DNA from 3 places in the Priestia sp. 53B2 genome. Region 3 is predicted to be linked to each of the others. Evidence: riboswitches for the same ligand, from Rfam matches in the RefSeq annotation. Region 3 holds a riboswitch; each other region holds the start of a gene.

Region 1 (5,286 bases), on a different contig from region 3:
AAGCTTCTCTTTTATTGTTTTTTCTTATTCATTATGCATGGATACGATTGCCAGGACGTATTCTTCTCATAATAAAACTTACAATTAACACTAAAATAATGGAACCAATAATAGCAGGTATAATAGCAAATCCTCCAATGTCTGGTCCCCATTCTCCAAAGATAAGTCCACCTAACCATGCTCCAATAAAACCCGCAATAATATTTCCAATAATACCTCCTGGAATATTGCGTCCTGTAATTAAACCTGCTAACCAACCAATAATGCCTCCAACAATTAGCATCCATATGAATGACATAAATTATAACCTCCTTTTTAAATTACAGCCTTTATTTTCTCCCAAAAAAGAGGTCGGTTATTCACGGAAATTTTGTCCCCCATAGAATCAAGAGGAGCTTAGTTTAAGAAAACATCACATAAATTAGGTTTAATACTATCATTCGACTGGTTAAGCACACGAAACAAATAGGAAAATCAACGAACGCAAAAGTGAGCGTATTAGAAAACAAGAGGTTTAAGTAATATTGAAAAGCCCTTGGATTTTTGTTAAATCCAGGGGCTCTTATTTTTTGCAAACAGCATTGTGAACCATTAATATATGTGTACATTAAATCTGTTGTTACCATAATTAAAGTTATCGTTAGTCTTCAACTTATATATCGTAGAGAAAGTATGCTTATCTTTTATTGGTTAGATATGCCGTTTTTCATTTGGCTTCTACTCGTCATTGTTTGTACGGCTGCTGGTGTCATCTTAGTTCCACGCCCTCTTGTTATCCCATAAGTGGCAACAGCCCCAATCCCAAGCCCCAATAACGAAAACATCCCGCTTCTGTTATTCCGTCTCTTCCCAAATATCCCTCTATTATTGCGACCGAAATTAAATAAGGAAGTTAACCAGCGTAAATTGTTCATTATGCGAATACCTCTTTTATATTTGTTTGAAAGAACATACTCTTCCAACGCCTTTATTTTTTGACGACTTTACTTATATATACTGGAAAATGATACTACCCCTTTTCATTTTCATATTATTCCCTGTAATTATTCTTGAAAATAATGCGGATTTTAAAAGATATACGAATATTACAAGGAGTGAAGACAAGATGAAGAAAAGAAAATATTTATTTGGTCTCCTATCAACCATTTTATCTGTAGGATTCCTTTTTGGTTGTAATGATAAAAAGGATGAAGCTGAGCCTGATCCAACTGAAGAACCTTCGGAACAAAAGGCAGAGAACAATCGTAATAACAATAGACCACTAAATGTTGGGGACCAACTCGATAGAAATTGGAATGATAAAAAGGATGAAGCTGAGCCCGATCCAACTGAAGAACCTTCGGAACAAAGAGCACAGAATGCTCGTAACAACAATGGGCCACTAAATGTTGGATATGATCCTAATGGGGATGATAATAATAATGACAATAATCAAACACGATTAGAAGTAGCTGATAAGGCTGCAGATCGTATTGCTAAATTAGACGAAGTAGACACTGCGAATGTGATTGTTACAAACCGAAATGCATACGTGGCTGTTGTTTTAAAGAATGGAGCAAACGGAGAAGTGACCGATCGTTTAAAAAAGAAGATTTCAGATCAAGTTAAAGCTACAGATCGGGATATTCGAAATGTATATGTGTCATCCGATCCTGATTTTGTGAATCGTATGGAAGGATACGGAAACCGGATTAATGAAGACGCGTCAAGAGATGGTCTATTTGAAGAGTTTACTGAAACCGTTCGAAGAGTATTTCCTAACAATCGTTAAATTAAAAGGATGATGCGTAGTAAGTCAATTACTATGTTCTAGAAAAGATAAACCTCCTTGGATTATAAGGAGGTTTCATCTATGTTTATCCTTCTCCACTTAAGAGGGATTTTTTATTATATATTTTTTTAATCCGCAATTCGCACATTTACATAAGACAATATTTACGTATTTAGTCTTCATCACGATCTGCTCTAAATGCATCATCGGATACTGAATTTAATTGATGGTTAAGCTTTTCGAAGTTATCTTGTTTTACCTTATTTATCATAGTAGCTTCACTAGAAATATTAGTTTTTTGTCTAGTATCTGCATTTCCACTAACTCCAAAACCAACATTGTTATCTGTCATAAAGATTCACCCCTTAATTATATTGTGTAGAGGTTATCTAAATAAATAACAGGGAGTAAGAGGAAATTATTAAATATTCTTTTTCATACCACAGTTGGTACATTCACGCAGAAACCTACCGCCGTCCACGCTGCTTTTAATACAAGGGCTAACTATACTAACAACTCTTCTTTTTGTTTTCATATAAAAATTTTGATTCTATCTCTGAAATTAATTTTCCAAGGCCTTGTTTGCTTAATATTAATTTCCCATTCAAAAACTCAAGATTATCTTCTGATTCTTCACCAGTCACTAAACATCTCTTAATAACATTGGTTTTAATAACAATTTTTTTCATTACAATAGTATCTCTTCGCTTATGTATTTCTAAATAGTCATTTTCTTTTAATGATAATTTCCCTCTTATTTGTTTTGGAATAACAACATATCCATTTTGATGTATATGTCGTCTAATAGGTTCCAATCCGTTAACAGTTCCTAAAGAATCAAACTTTCTTACCACAATATCTGCATTATGTATAAAGAACTCTATACTTGGGTTATTCTTACTAGGGTTTAATAAAGTAATAAATTCATCCGATAATTGAATCTTTCCTGACTTCTGAACTCTTACTTTAAGATTCATATACGATCCTTCCTTCATTAAAATACACATTCAACATCATATAATAAAAAGGGTTTAGATAACAAATACTATTCTTCATACCACACTTCGTACATTCATGCAGGAACTTATCACCTACCAATTTCTTTTCCGCATCTAATACATCTCCCAGAAGAAATTTCTATTTTATGCTGATTCTTAGCCTTACACTTGAAGATTTTTTTAAAAAACTCTCTCACTTTAAATTCTCCTTTTACCAGGTAAACAAGCTGTCATAGTCATTTGACCTTAGACCTTTGGTTTTACATCTGAGTCTTTCGATTAGTTTGCCTGTATTTTATTGTTATTATTTTACATTTAATTATATAATTAGAAATATATGAATTTTTTACATAAATCAGTATAGTTGATAAACGAGGAAAGTTCACTAGGTCTTACGATTTATTTTACATATAAATCCATCCAATACCTAAGATATAATTAAATAACAATTACGTTCCAATTGAGAGTCAAAAGATATATTTCAAATTACTTGTTGCTATAAAACACTTACGCTTATATGCCTGAAAGGTTGAATTACTATTTTAGTTCGTTGTCGTACATAAATTCCTTGTACTGAATTTATGTACTCTCTTTTATGTATAAGGCTTGTAGTATGATGAAATACCAGAATATTTTACTACTGAGCTCTTATCATATAACCTCGTTTAGATGCTTCTAGTTTTCTTTTTAATCACCTTCGCAAATTCACTAGTTTAGGGCTCTAAGTACTTTTCGCCTCGAAAAGAAATGAATTTCTCGTAATCTTTCATTTTTTATTATCATTTATTTATCCGCTAAATAAACTCCCCTGAAACTATTTAAAAAAGCATACACATTTCCAAAGCATCTACATAGTAGATACTCCCTGACTTAACGACAACTAAAAATACCTATAACTATCATAGTTGAAATTTTTAGAATAGCGTTGGTTCTGCATATCTACGTCATATAGAACGTCACGATAACCGCCACTCAACTCTTTGATAAATAGGAGGGCGCAGTATTAAATATCAGAATTTGTCCTTTAAATATTTTTTGATTGTTATTGAAGTTTATTGGAAGGAGCTTGTTCACTATAAAGCGAATTTATGACATAGGCGATGAAAATGAAGTTAATTTGTAAAACCGACAAAATTATTGAAGAGGAAGGATATCTAAAAAAACATGTAGCTAAAAAAGTAGGTGTTTCACCAACTCAATTATCTAATTGGATTGCAGTTAATAATTATCCAGGTGCTGATAAATTATTTATGTTAGCAAAGGTGCTAAATAGAAAAGTGGATGATTTATACGAATTTGATAAAGAAGATGGCTCAAAGAAAAACTAAAAAGGTGGAGATACACTTGGCAAATAGACCTCCAGTAAAAAAGGACATGAAAGAGCGATTAATTAAAGAGGCTGGAATGAAATGTGCAAATCCAGGATGTACTAATTATCGGGTTCATATTCATCACATTCAAGAGTGGGCAATTTATAAAACCCATGATGAAAAACATATGATAGCTATATGTCCAGCGTGTCATGATGAAGTACATTACGGGGTTCTAAAAATTGATGATGCAACCGTCTATCGGTGGAAAAATATAAAAAGAACAAAAAATAATAGAGATCAACTATTCATTGAACCTGATTTAGATTCTAAATTATTATTAGGAACTATTAATGTCACAGGCCCATCGGGTGTAACTGTATTCGAATTATCCAATAGTAATAAATTAGGGTTTAAGTTGGTAGATGGAGATATTTTTTTAATGAATTTGAGTATCAGAGATTTAAAAAATGAGGAAACAATCAAAGTAGTGGAGAATCATGTAAAGTATAAATTAGATGAGAAAATAGAGTATACAAGAAGACCTGGAAGAATCAAAATCACAACATCAAACTTTTTAGATTTTATACCATTATGGGCTTTACCTAAAATGCTTAGCATAGGTTATTCTCTTGAAAAAGGTATTTTAACTCTTTTGGATGTAGAAGTTATGGAACCGGGCTTAGTCAAAGTTAAAGGCCTTTGGTCAGATAATAACCAAGTTGTACTTATTACAGATGAGGCACTCTCTTTTATCTTTCCATATATAGAGAGACCTTTAACACTTATAGGTGGTGAAAGCACCACTTATCGACATATGGGCAAAGTTTCAAAGAGTCTTTTCGGCTTTAAATAACTAATTTAAAATCAATTCCAGGAGGGAATATATTTTTTTAAAAAAGGGTCCTCAGCATCTAACTGCAAGACCCTTTTTTAGATATTTTCACTTAACAATGAACATAAGTTAGTAACCTTTAGATTTCAATACAGCTTGTAGTTTACCTTTTGTATTAGGACCGTATGTTCCATCCACTTCATATGGTAAGTAAACTTTCTGGAAACGTGTTACAGCATCTGTTGTCTTAGCTCCATAGATTCCATCTGCTGCACCACACTTAAAATACACAGCATTTAAAGCCTCCTGAAGCTGTTTGATTGCGCTCTTATCCGTTGAACCTACCTTAAGCACCCCTGAAGGAAGAGGATA
Region 2 (5,286 bases), on a different contig from region 3:
GTGGTGTGATATTTTAAGTGCAATATCTGTATTTGCTGTGCTTATCACGCTTATACTTGGATCTTGGCACGTAGTATTTTTCGCAACTTTAATCTCTGCAATCCTTTCCCAATTCTCTCAGCCTTCAGGGATGAAACTGTTTAAAATGCATTTACCGGAGGAGCAAATGCAGGTAGGGATGTCAGTCTATCAAACGGTCTTTGCGATATTCATGGTTCTAGGACCAATACTAGGAACATTTTCCTTTCAAGCCTTTGGTATAAATCTCTCCATTGCGATCACAGGTACAGCCTTTTTACTTTCAGCAGCAGCGCTCACTTTTCTACCTTCTGATCGAAAGATGGAAGAAGAGAATGGAACTACATCACTGCTAAGTGAAATGAAAAGTGGTATTAAGTATGTTTTAGGGAAGAAAGAGTTGAGCCTGTTAGGTCTATGCTTTTTAGCAGCTGGACTAGGAATAGGGTTTATTCAGCCTCTTTCAATTTTCCTTGTAACAGAGCAGTTGGGCTTAGCAAAAGAAAATCTCCAGTGGTTACTTACAGCTAATGGAATTGGTATGATCTTAGGCGGAGCAGTAGTAATGATTTTTGCCAAAACAGTAGCGCCGCAAAGGCTGCTGGCATTTGGAATGGTTGGTAATGCAATTGGGTTTGCCATAATGGGATTATCAGTAAACCTATGGCTGACGCTGGGAGCTCAGTTTCTAAATGGTCTCATGTTACCGTGTATTCAGATTGGCATCAATACGATGATCTTACAGAGAACAGAGGCTGCTTTTATTGGCAGGGTCAATGGGATTCTAAGCCCTCTTTTTACAGGAGCCATGGTATTGACGATGAGTGTAGCTGGTATTCTAAAAGAGCAGTTTTCATTAGTTGCCATATTTGAAGCAGCAGCAGTCTTGTTTATTATAGGTTTGCTTTTTATATTACCTCTATATAATCTAAAAGAGGAGACAAAGCAGGAAGGTATAGAATTAGGAGAGTAAAAAATTAGTTATGAATGCTTATCTAAATACCTATAATGAAAAACAAAGCATTTTCGTTGTAAAAGTACAACCAAAGGAAATAGAATAAAATACGTTATGTTTTAATTCTAAAAGACGTGGTACACATATAGTACAGTATCAATATCATGTAGAATTGAATACTGTGAAAGGTTAAATACTTAGCTTAATGAAGGGACTGGTTCGGTTTTGAAAGACGTAACAGCGACTTCAGCAAATGTATTATCCCAATTGACAAGTAGGTATTGTGATTTAACGAATGGTACTCTCGTTATGAACCGTTATACGTAACGAAAGGGCCTCACATGGGCAAATGAACATGAGAATTATTTTTAGCAAGAGAGGGGAGCCTGCGTCATTTTTGATGCAGGCTCTTTTTATGTTGAAGCTATAAAGTAAGGCAAATAAGGTATTGAGTCTGAATATTGTTTATAGATACAAGTTCTACTTAATTTGAATAATTGTTGATAGATGTAATGTTTTGTAGATAACTTAGTTGCTCCCACATATTGAATATTTATCCTATATCAAGTACAATAAGTTGAATATAAGTTCAACTTAAAAGATGAGGTGTTTATAAATGAAAATTTCACGTTTTAATAAAGACTGCGGTAACTCTGTTGATATGAACATTATGGATGGATATCTATTTGATTTTCCAACGAATGTAGTTGAACTTCAAAAAGAAGCAGCCGACTCCTTTTTCACAGATGCGGTTACAGCTCCAGAAGAATTTAAGAAGCGCATTTTACTTTCTACAACCATTGAGGGCGAAGAGAAAGAGCGTTATTTCTTAGTAGGTGACATTGCAGCTAGTCAATTGCTAGCTAATAATCACATTAATAAATTACATAATAAAATTACAAGTCATATTCCATACATCACTTTTTTAGCTGCCATTGCGTATTACCATGCGTTACATGCGAAAAATAAAAAAGACAATACAATTGAAATTGACTATTTTTCTACCATGTTACCAATCTGGCTACTTAAGAAAGAGAGCACATTTGGGGCAGCTCAAAAAGCCATGGCTAATCGCTTTTTAGGCGACCATTCGTTTACTGTGCATACACCTGGATTTGAAAATACCTTAAAGGTAGTAGTAGAAGAAAGTGCATGCTTAAAAGAGGGAGAAAGTGCACGTTTTGCGTTAAAAAAAGACTTAACACTTCAAGATCGTGAAGATGCGAATGAGTATGTAGAATGTGAAACGGTCATGGTGGATATTGGTGGAGGTTCCATTGATGTGGTTATTCTACCTGAAGGGTTGAAGGCTGCCAATAGCCGTGAATCGTTCCAGAGCATTGAAGGAATTCCGTATTTAGCGCATATTGATAAATTGCGCAAAGAGAAATTCCTAGAATTATTTACAGACTTACGTGCCTTTGATCAATTTATTCTTGATAACTACAGTAAGCAAAAGTTTGTATTGAAAAACGAGAATACAGGCGAATCCATTGATTTAACAAGCACAATCAAATCTTCACTACGAGAATATGTGGAAATCTTATTGGCTAAATTAAATGATGTCGCACCACCACCAGCAAATAAACTGCGTAAGTATGTATACTGCGGCGGGGTAGCTCCTACTTTAGAAGTCGCTATCATGAATAGTATGCGTGACAAAATTGGAGAAGAACGTACGGAGAAGTATCATAAGGTTCCCCAAGATAGCCGCCATTTAAATTTATTTGGCTTAGAGATTCGTAGTATTGGTTACGTTCAAAAGAAGCAAGCAGCAGAGAAGAAAGCCGTTAAATCCTAACAACGTAGGTGATGGGGATGTCAGAGCGTCAAAATGCGTTTACGATTAAGACAAATCGATTGAGTGATGAAGTTTATAATAAACTAGCTAAATATGCAAAATCCCGCAAGTTAGGGGATTATATTTCATCTTTAATTCTGCGTGATCTAGATGATTCATCTACAGGAAGAAAAGCAATTGAAGACAAAAAAACCTACGAAATGTTTGAACATATCAAGAATGAATTAGCTGATTTAAAGGCATTAGCAAAAACAACAGGTTTTGTAGGAAGCGATTCCTTCAAAGAAGAAGAGCCTTCAAAGGTTCCCCAACTGAAAGAAGGAAAGATTGCAGATTTAGAAAATATATCTGGCTCATTAGACGATGACGACTTAGAAGAATATAACGATTTTTAAACAGTAAAGCCACTAGAAACATACTAGTGGTTTTTTCTGTTTTTATTTTAAAGATTTACCTTACAATGAGATTGCTACTTCCTTAAATATTAGCGTGGGAACAGTTAAGGCGAGGCTTCATCGAGCAAAATCTTTATTGAGAAAGATGTATGCGAAGCAAGGTAGTGATTAGCTGGATATTTATTTATTTTTTATAATGCTATTTATATTAATTAGTAATAGGTTATAAAGGGTTTTAAAAAATAAATGATAATACTTATTTTTACATAATTCGACACCCATTATATAGTAAGATATTTATAAATTTACATATTGAGATAAAGGCAAACTAGTTGAAAGACTAGGACGCAAAGCTACAGGTCTAAGGTCAAGTGGCTATGGCAGCTGAGCCCCCTGAATATCTGGAGGTAATTTTTATAGACAGTAAAGGACAATTAGTAGCACAAGAACTAAGTCAAGAATGGGTCAAACTTATAAAGGAAGCTAGAGAATTGGGATTAACCATTGAGGAAATTAAGAAGTTCTTAGAAAGCAAATAAACACTTTAACCATAAACAACATTAATTATAATTAATGTTGTTTATAGTCATTTAATTCTTGAGATTTTCTATTCAAAACTCCTTAAATTCCTCTGGAGTAATGGTGGAATTCATCGCTTCTTTAACTAAAGCTAGCCATTCCTGGGGAAGGGTAGTATCATGGTTTAAATTATTCATTGCAATATTCCTCCTCTACAACTTGTCCTATTATAAAACAAATTAATTTGTAATATAACCCATAATGTTAAAAATATTACTTTTAACCTATTATTTTCTTATTAATAATACATTTGGAATTCCCTCTGTTTATTTAGTTTATAAAAAATCAAGATTTAATAACATAGGTATGCTAATAAAGGCATAAAAAATAAATGGTGGGTACATTCAAAGTTAACCTTTATTTATGAAGTACATTTGAAAGGATTTTTATTAATGAAAGAGGACGAATCACTTAAAGAATACTTAATAATTGATAATATGGGGAGGGTAAAGATACCACCTCTGTTTTTAAAGCATGTTAATATCCAGCCATCTGCTACAATACAATTCTTCACCTACAAAAATTATTTTATTATGAAGCAGATTGAAGCTTCACCGGTATTTTTAGAGAAAAAAATGAAGTTGAACAATTTAATTAGAACTATCGATCATTTAGGCTATATTGTAATTCCAAAGATACTCCGTGAAATACATGATATGAATTTATGTGAAAAAATAGGAGTGAAATTAATTAACAAGAATATTATTTTCTACAAAAAAAGAAAACAGAATAAATCCCCAGGTCTAATAAAAGAGCCTATAGAACCTGAATTAAATAGGTTATCTTTACTTAAAATAAAAGAAGGGAAGATAAGGCTTCCTAATTTTTTATTGGAATCATTTAATCTAGAAGTAAGTATGCAATTACAGTTTTTTACTAAAGACCAAGGCACCATTGTTGCAAAAAAACACCGATATGAGTTTTTTACAGAAGGAAATCTTTTCTTTACTGGGCAATCGCGCGTAGTAAACAAAGATAAATACTTAAACATCCCTAAAAAGCTAAGGAATTATTTAAACGTCAATAACGGTGACGTTTTGGAAGTTAAAATAGAAGGAGATAAGTTAGTTATAAAGAAAGCTACTTAGAACGAAATACGAGTTAAACACTTATATCCAGAAGAAATGGATGTTTTCTTTTATAGTTGAATTCAGGTTACTAATAATTTTGTAATAGAAGGAAACCTACTTTATTATTTATAATAACATCCCTGTTTTTATCAAAGAGACAGTTGAGAACAATACTCTTATTAAATAAGTTGGCTTTTTCAATGAGAACCAATACAAGTAGGGAAATGAGCATTTCTCTAAAGTGCTGAAATTTGCATCGAATGGGCAATCATACGCAAAACAAAAGTTAATTTCGTTAGAGAGTGTTTCACTGTATGTTAAAAGCGTCCCTTAACTAGGTTTTTATTTATAAATGATTGTGATGAAAAAGCATCTTTCTAATTAGAAGGTGCTTTTTTCGTTTCCTATAAAAATATAAAAAAGAGGAGAGTTTTTATGAAGAACAATTTTTATGAAATCAATGACAGT
Region 3 (5,286 bases):
CTTATATCGATTCTAACGGACCAAAATACAAGGAACAAAAAGACTATACAGCTTACCTAATCAAAAAAGGAATAACAGAAGATTTATTAAGCTTTAACGTAAATAGAGTAACGAAAATTGATGACTCTATGTATAAAGTATATACAACAGAAGAGTATGATATTTCGTACGGAGATGGATCTGTTAAGTACAAAAAATTCAACAGTATTCATAAAGTAAAAGAATTATCTGATGGAAGTTTGGGAGTTTATCAGCTTATTCGTTCAACGGAAGTAAAGTAAGAGCTGATAAATAGACTTTGAAAAAGCAAACAACTTAGTAGGTAAAAACAAATAAAAAAGACGTCTTCCATGAGAAGACGTCTTTTTTATATATCAAACCCAATACCTGGGATACTGCCGGTCTTGAAATAAATTATTATACACGGTAGAAATCAGTACAACTACACATGCACAAATCATAATAATACCTAAGTATCCCCAGCCTGCCTGAGTATTAATTGCGACAATCGCGCTAGCTGCAGCGGGAGGATGAACGGTTTTTGTAAGAATCATTAAAATAAGAACGAAGGCAAGCACAATCGCTATGGTGATGAGACTTCGATGAAATAAACTCCAGATAATAAGTGCAGAAACGGTTGCGAGCAAATGCCCTCCAAGCACGTGGCGAGGCTGTGATAAAGGGCCTTTGTGTGCCCCGAAAACAAGTACGCAGCTCGCGCCAATCGGAGCAAGCGCCATTGGATAACCAAGCGCTAGTGCAATCGCGCTGCTGATAATAATCGCAATTAAGCCTCCGATTGAAGAAACGACCGCATCTCTATAATTAATTTTCGGTTCTTCTTTTAGTTCTCCTTTCATCTTTTTAGCATAAGAGCTTAAGTAAGATAGAAAGGGGCTTTTTGTTTGAGAGAAACTTTTTTCAATTTGCATTTCTTCTTTCCTTTCTCTTTTGTAAGTAAAAGTTGTTTGTCAAGTTGTATGTCAGAACATCTGCTATATTAAGTTAGTTTATAAGAAAAGAAGGATTACTGGAAGAGGAAAAATATCTTTTTTTATTGGAAATACTTTTGATGAACGAAAAAAGGCGGGATAAGGGAGAAAAGGGTCTCTATGTGCAGTAAGAGCAGGAGAAATGTATAATATACCTAGAGGTGACTAAATTATGTATCTAGTAGACTACCATCATCACACGAACAATTCATTTGACTCACAGGCAGTCATGAAAGAAGTGTGCGAACAGGCTGTAAAAAACGGCATAAACGAAATTTGTTTTACCGAGCACTTTTCATTAAATCCATTAGCGCCAACGTATGGTCATATGGATTTTGATAAATATGAACGAGAACTAGCGGAATGCAGAGATCAGTTTCAAGATCAGCTAGTGATTAAAAAAGGAATTGAAATTTGTGAGCCGCACTATCTGAAAGAAAAATATCAAAAAACAATGCAGCAGGAGAACTTTGATTTTATTTTAGGATCTGTTCACAACATTAATAACATCAAGCTTCGTAAACATTTGGAGCTTAATGATAAAGAAGCAATTTACCGTGCTTATTTTAACGAAATGTATAAGCTCGTAAGCGAAGCGGATATTGATGTGCTGGCTCATTTAGATTTAATGAAGCGCTATACGTTTGATCAATATGGCATTTACGACTTTCACCAATTTAAAGATATTCTTGCAGATATTTTGAAAAAAGCAATCGAGCGCAATATCGGAATTGAAATTAATACTTCAGGTATAAGAGGGAAGCTGGGTGAGGCGCTGCCGGCACTTGAAGTTGTTGGGCTGTACCGTGATTTAGGCGGAGAAATCTTAACGATTGGATCTGATTCGCACTTTGCAGAAACCGCAGGAGCACATATGAAAGAAGCGGTTGAAATGGCAAAGCAATGCGGATTTACGGAGATTTATACGTTTGATCAGCGTCAGGGAAAAGGAATTCGCATTTAATATAAGCGTATTTCATTTTCTTCATAACGAAAAACATAAATTTTATCCATTAGAAGAATAAGGAGAACTGGAAAAAGCACGCTCAAACAAGAGTGTGCTTTTAAAATTCACTTCCGCTTAAACTCCGATAAAAATTTCCGGACCTCTTCTGCGGTAAGTCCGAGTGTGCGAGCTATTTGGATAAGACTTACCCACTCTTGATCGATTGACAATACATTTTCTTCTTTCATTACCATTCATCCACCCTTTGCCAGGGAACCCAGCCATCATAGCCAAAAGCGGCCTTAGACCTGAAGCTTTGCGTCACTTTTTTTCAATAGTTTTGCCTTTGTCTGGAGAATTTGTAATAGTTCTTACATTGGTAACTCAGGCTATTTTATAGCAAAAATTTCATAAAATGTGTCGAAATAGGTCGATTGTTATAAAAATAAAAATCAATCAATTGGTGAGTTCATTTTTTTTCTGAACTTTAAATAACATTGAAATTCCACAAACTCTTCTTTGGTCATGCCGTCTTTAATTGCTTGCTCAATTAAGTAAAGCCAGTCTTTGTTAATGAGTGGTTTTGAAGATGATACAGGATGACTAATCTCAGCTTCAATTAATTCATCAATCGTTGTATTAAGGGAAGACGCAATTTTATTAAGCATGTGAAGAGAAGGGTTATTGTTTAGCCCTTTTTCTAAATGAGATAAATATGATTTTGAAATTTTGGCATTTTCAGCTAGTCGTGTAATTGAATATCCTTTTTTTAATCGCAAACTTTTAATTTTGGCTCCTACCACATTCAGCCCGTCCTTTTTTTATGTCTTTTGTTCATTATAATGCATATACACTTATTCAGTACGTGTTTATCCTAAAAAATGTTCTTTATAAAGAAAAATATTTTTAACTTTAAAATCATTTTGATACAAAGGTCTCTGGTAAAATTCATATCTAGTTCATATGAATCGTTCACAATACTAATAGATAAACACAAGACAGGAGAGATGAACGTGACGTGGAACAACGAATGGAATAAATGGATCAATCATAATGAATTACAAAGTGAATTAAAAAAACAAATGAATGACATGACGGAACGTGAACGAGAAGATGCGTTTTATAAACAGCTGGAATTTGGAACAGGAGGCATGAGAGGCGAGCTTGGCGCGGGACCGAATCGCATGAATATCTACAGCATTCCTTAAAAGATAAAGGAAAAGAGAGTTTGTCATTAAGATAAATAATTCCTACCTCTAAAGGAATTATTTATAATCATTAGAATGCTTTAAGCGGGTAGCACAATTTTTAGACAATATACAATAAATTCATTAATTTATACTAGGAAAATTTGTATGATAATCTGTTTATTAATCAAGCGAGTAATAAAAATATATTTAACGAGAACATGAAACGAAATTACAAATAGAAAAGTCTCTTCTTAAATAAGGTTTCTTAGTAAATATATACCTATTTATCCTAAAGTACTTCCTTTGTAACCAATAATGTAGTATTTTGAAGATATTTGATAATAATGGGAAGGAAGTTATGTTGAATGTCAGTTGTAGACAAAGCATTTGCAGTAACTAAGGGAAGTTTGTTAAAATTTAAACTTTCAAAATCAGGTAAGTTACCACGATTAAGAGGGGGCTGTTCAGTAAAATCTCAAGGCCAGATTGTAGCAGGAGACAACTTATCAATTACTGGGCGTCCCATAAAAGTAAGCTTGAATACAGAGAACAAAGAATCGAAAATAGTATTTGGAAATAATGTATTTATTAATTACGGGGTAGATATAGGTTGTGCTAGATTAGTTAGAATCGGGGATAATGTAAAGATAGGTCCGTTGACAAATATAATCGACAGTAACTATCATCTTGTAGATTCTAATGATTCTTTAAAGAGTGAGCAAGTAGTGATTGAAAATAATGTCTGGATTGGACGAGGCTGTTCAATTTTGAGCGGTGTAACAATAGGTGAAAATTCTGTTGTTGCAGCTGGAAGTGTAGTAAATAAGGATGTACCACCTAATGTCCTAGTAGCCGGTTCTCCAGCAAAAATGGTTAAAAATTTAGAAATAAAAGACGGATGGATCAGAGAATAGAAAATTATAGTGAAGGTTACATAAAACATCCCCATTAAACTATTAATGGGGATGTTCTTATATAGCTATTTATAAATTTGAAGGTCAGGAAGTTCTTCAAGTGTAATGACATAAGGGCTATTATAAACCCTCAATAAATGCTCTCGGCTATTTATAATACCATCTTTCAAGTATTCATCTTTCCACGTAAGAAACCAACTCCATGAGATATGATAATCCTTCAAATCAGTTGGTTCAGGAATCGGTCCATTTTCTGATAAGCTTACAAGCTTTTTGTTGTTTACAAGTGAATTCAGTCGGTCATATTGTAAACTTATAGCATTGTAGTTCCCAGCTTTAGGATAGGAGTCATAACTGACAATATCTACATATTTATCACCTGGATACCAATCTTCAGATACAGAATTCCATACCCAAATAATATTATTAATTTTGTGATAGTAAGTTAAGCGGTTATACATCAGTTTGTATAGCTGTTTTGCTGGTTCAGGACCTTTGGCGCCCCACCAAAACCATCCTCCTTCGGCTTCGTGCAACGGTCTAAATAGGATTGGAACTTTAGCATCTTGCAGTCTTTTTAACTGTACAGCAATTGCATCGATATCCCGTAAAAGCAAGTGGTAATCTTCAGAGTCTTTATGATTCATAGCATATTGAAGGTCAAAGGTCGTTGCACTTTTATAGGATCCTTTGTACCATTCTTTTCCAGGTTGTTTAATAAGATCTTTAGGAGCGTTCCAATGCCATGAAAATGTAACGATTCCTCCTTGCTCATGCCATTTAATTGCTTCTTCTACTTGATTTGATTGACGTCCGTAAGCAACTTTAGACGGAGAATAATCAGTAAAATCAAACCCTGCAACGGCAGGCTTCTTGCCGATATTATTATTTAGCCATTGAACACCAGACATATCCTGTTGGCCAGATAAAATTTTCTTTCCGTATTGATCTATAAGAAAATTCATTAATGATTTAGTCTCTTTTGTTGCATGTTGATTTACAGGTTCCTTATTAATCGAAGCTTTGTCATTTTTATATGTGGAAGTATTCGATGCAGAACCAGGAGTAAGTTTAATGTAATCTAAATCGTAATAACCCCATCCGGATCTTATTTTTATAGTGTTTTTTCCTTCATGTAACAGTACTTTCCCCACATTCAATTCTTTAAATTTATCAGATTCTTTTAATATTATTTGCACAGAGGGTTCACTATTTAAATTTACCGCAGCGTGTTTTTCTCCATT

What was found. Region 3 has a riboswitch for cyclic di-GMP ahead of ACN6NE_RS16540 (anti-repressor SinI family protein). Riboswitches for the same ligand answer to the same signal wherever they lie in the genome.
Region 1: linked by a shared signal. The riboswitch ahead of ACN6NE_RS23800 (AbrB/MazE/SpoVT family DNA-binding domain-containing protein) and the one ahead of ACN6NE_RS16540 (anti-repressor SinI family protein) in region 3 are both predicted to bind cyclic di-GMP.
Region 2: linked by a shared signal. The riboswitch ahead of ACN6NE_RS30360 (anti-repressor SinI family protein) and the one ahead of ACN6NE_RS16540 (anti-repressor SinI family protein) in region 3 are both predicted to bind cyclic di-GMP.

Annotation. Positions count from the first base shown of each region.
Region 1 covers NZ_JBLZXA010000027.1:631,462-636,747, reverse strand. Annotated here, with positions in the region: gene ACN6NE_RS23825 (GlsB/YeaQ/YmgE family stress response membrane protein) at 32-298, opposite strand; gene ACN6NE_RS23820 (hypothetical protein) at 684-914, opposite strand; gene ACN6NE_RS23815 (YhcN/YlaJ family sporulation lipoprotein) at 1,106-1,771, shown strand; gene ACN6NE_RS23810 (hypothetical protein) at 1,944-2,123, opposite strand; gene ACN6NE_RS23805 (DUF8096 family protein) at 2,193-2,306, opposite strand; gene ACN6NE_RS23800 (AbrB/MazE/SpoVT family DNA-binding domain-containing protein) at 2,281-2,748, opposite strand; cyclic di-GMP riboswitch class I at 2,984-3,068, opposite strand; gene ACN6NE_RS23795 (helix-turn-helix domain-containing protein) at 3,876-4,097, shown strand; gene ACN6NE_RS23790 (HNH endonuclease signature motif containing protein) at 4,114-4,935, shown strand; gene ACN6NE_RS23785 (peptidoglycan-binding protein) at 5,044-5,286, opposite strand, start outside.
Region 2 covers NZ_JBLZXA010000041.1:33,126-38,411, reverse strand. Annotated here, with positions in the region: gene ACN6NE_RS30380 (MFS transporter) at 1-991, shown strand, start outside; gene ACN6NE_RS30375 (Alp7A family actin-like protein) at 1,590-2,774, shown strand; gene ACN6NE_RS30370 (hypothetical protein) at 2,792-3,169, shown strand; partial or broken gene ACN6NE_RS30365 (RNA polymerase sigma factor) at 3,225-3,341, shown strand; cyclic di-GMP riboswitch class I at 3,482-3,566, shown strand; gene ACN6NE_RS30360 (anti-repressor SinI family protein) at 3,547-3,708, shown strand; gene ACN6NE_RS30355 (anti-repressor SinI family protein) at 3,781-3,885, opposite strand; gene ACN6NE_RS30350 (AbrB/MazE/SpoVT family DNA-binding domain-containing protein) at 4,141-4,836, shown strand.
Region 3 covers NZ_JBLZXA010000020.1:471,203-476,488, forward strand. Annotated here, with positions in the region: gene ACN6NE_RS16525 (zinc ribbon domain-containing protein) at 1-281, shown strand, start outside; gene ACN6NE_RS16530 (HPP family protein) at 375-932, opposite strand; gene ACN6NE_RS16535 (histidinol-phosphatase HisJ family protein) at 1,165-1,956, shown strand; gene ACN6NE_RS16540 (anti-repressor SinI family protein) at 2,064-2,192, opposite strand; cyclic di-GMP riboswitch class I at 2,207-2,293, opposite strand; gene ACN6NE_RS16545 (helix-turn-helix domain-containing protein) at 2,391-2,741, opposite strand; gene ACN6NE_RS16550 (hypothetical protein) at 2,952-3,146, shown strand; gene ACN6NE_RS16555 (acyltransferase) at 3,494-4,042, shown strand; gene ACN6NE_RS16560 (glycosyl hydrolase) at 4,108-5,286, opposite strand, start outside.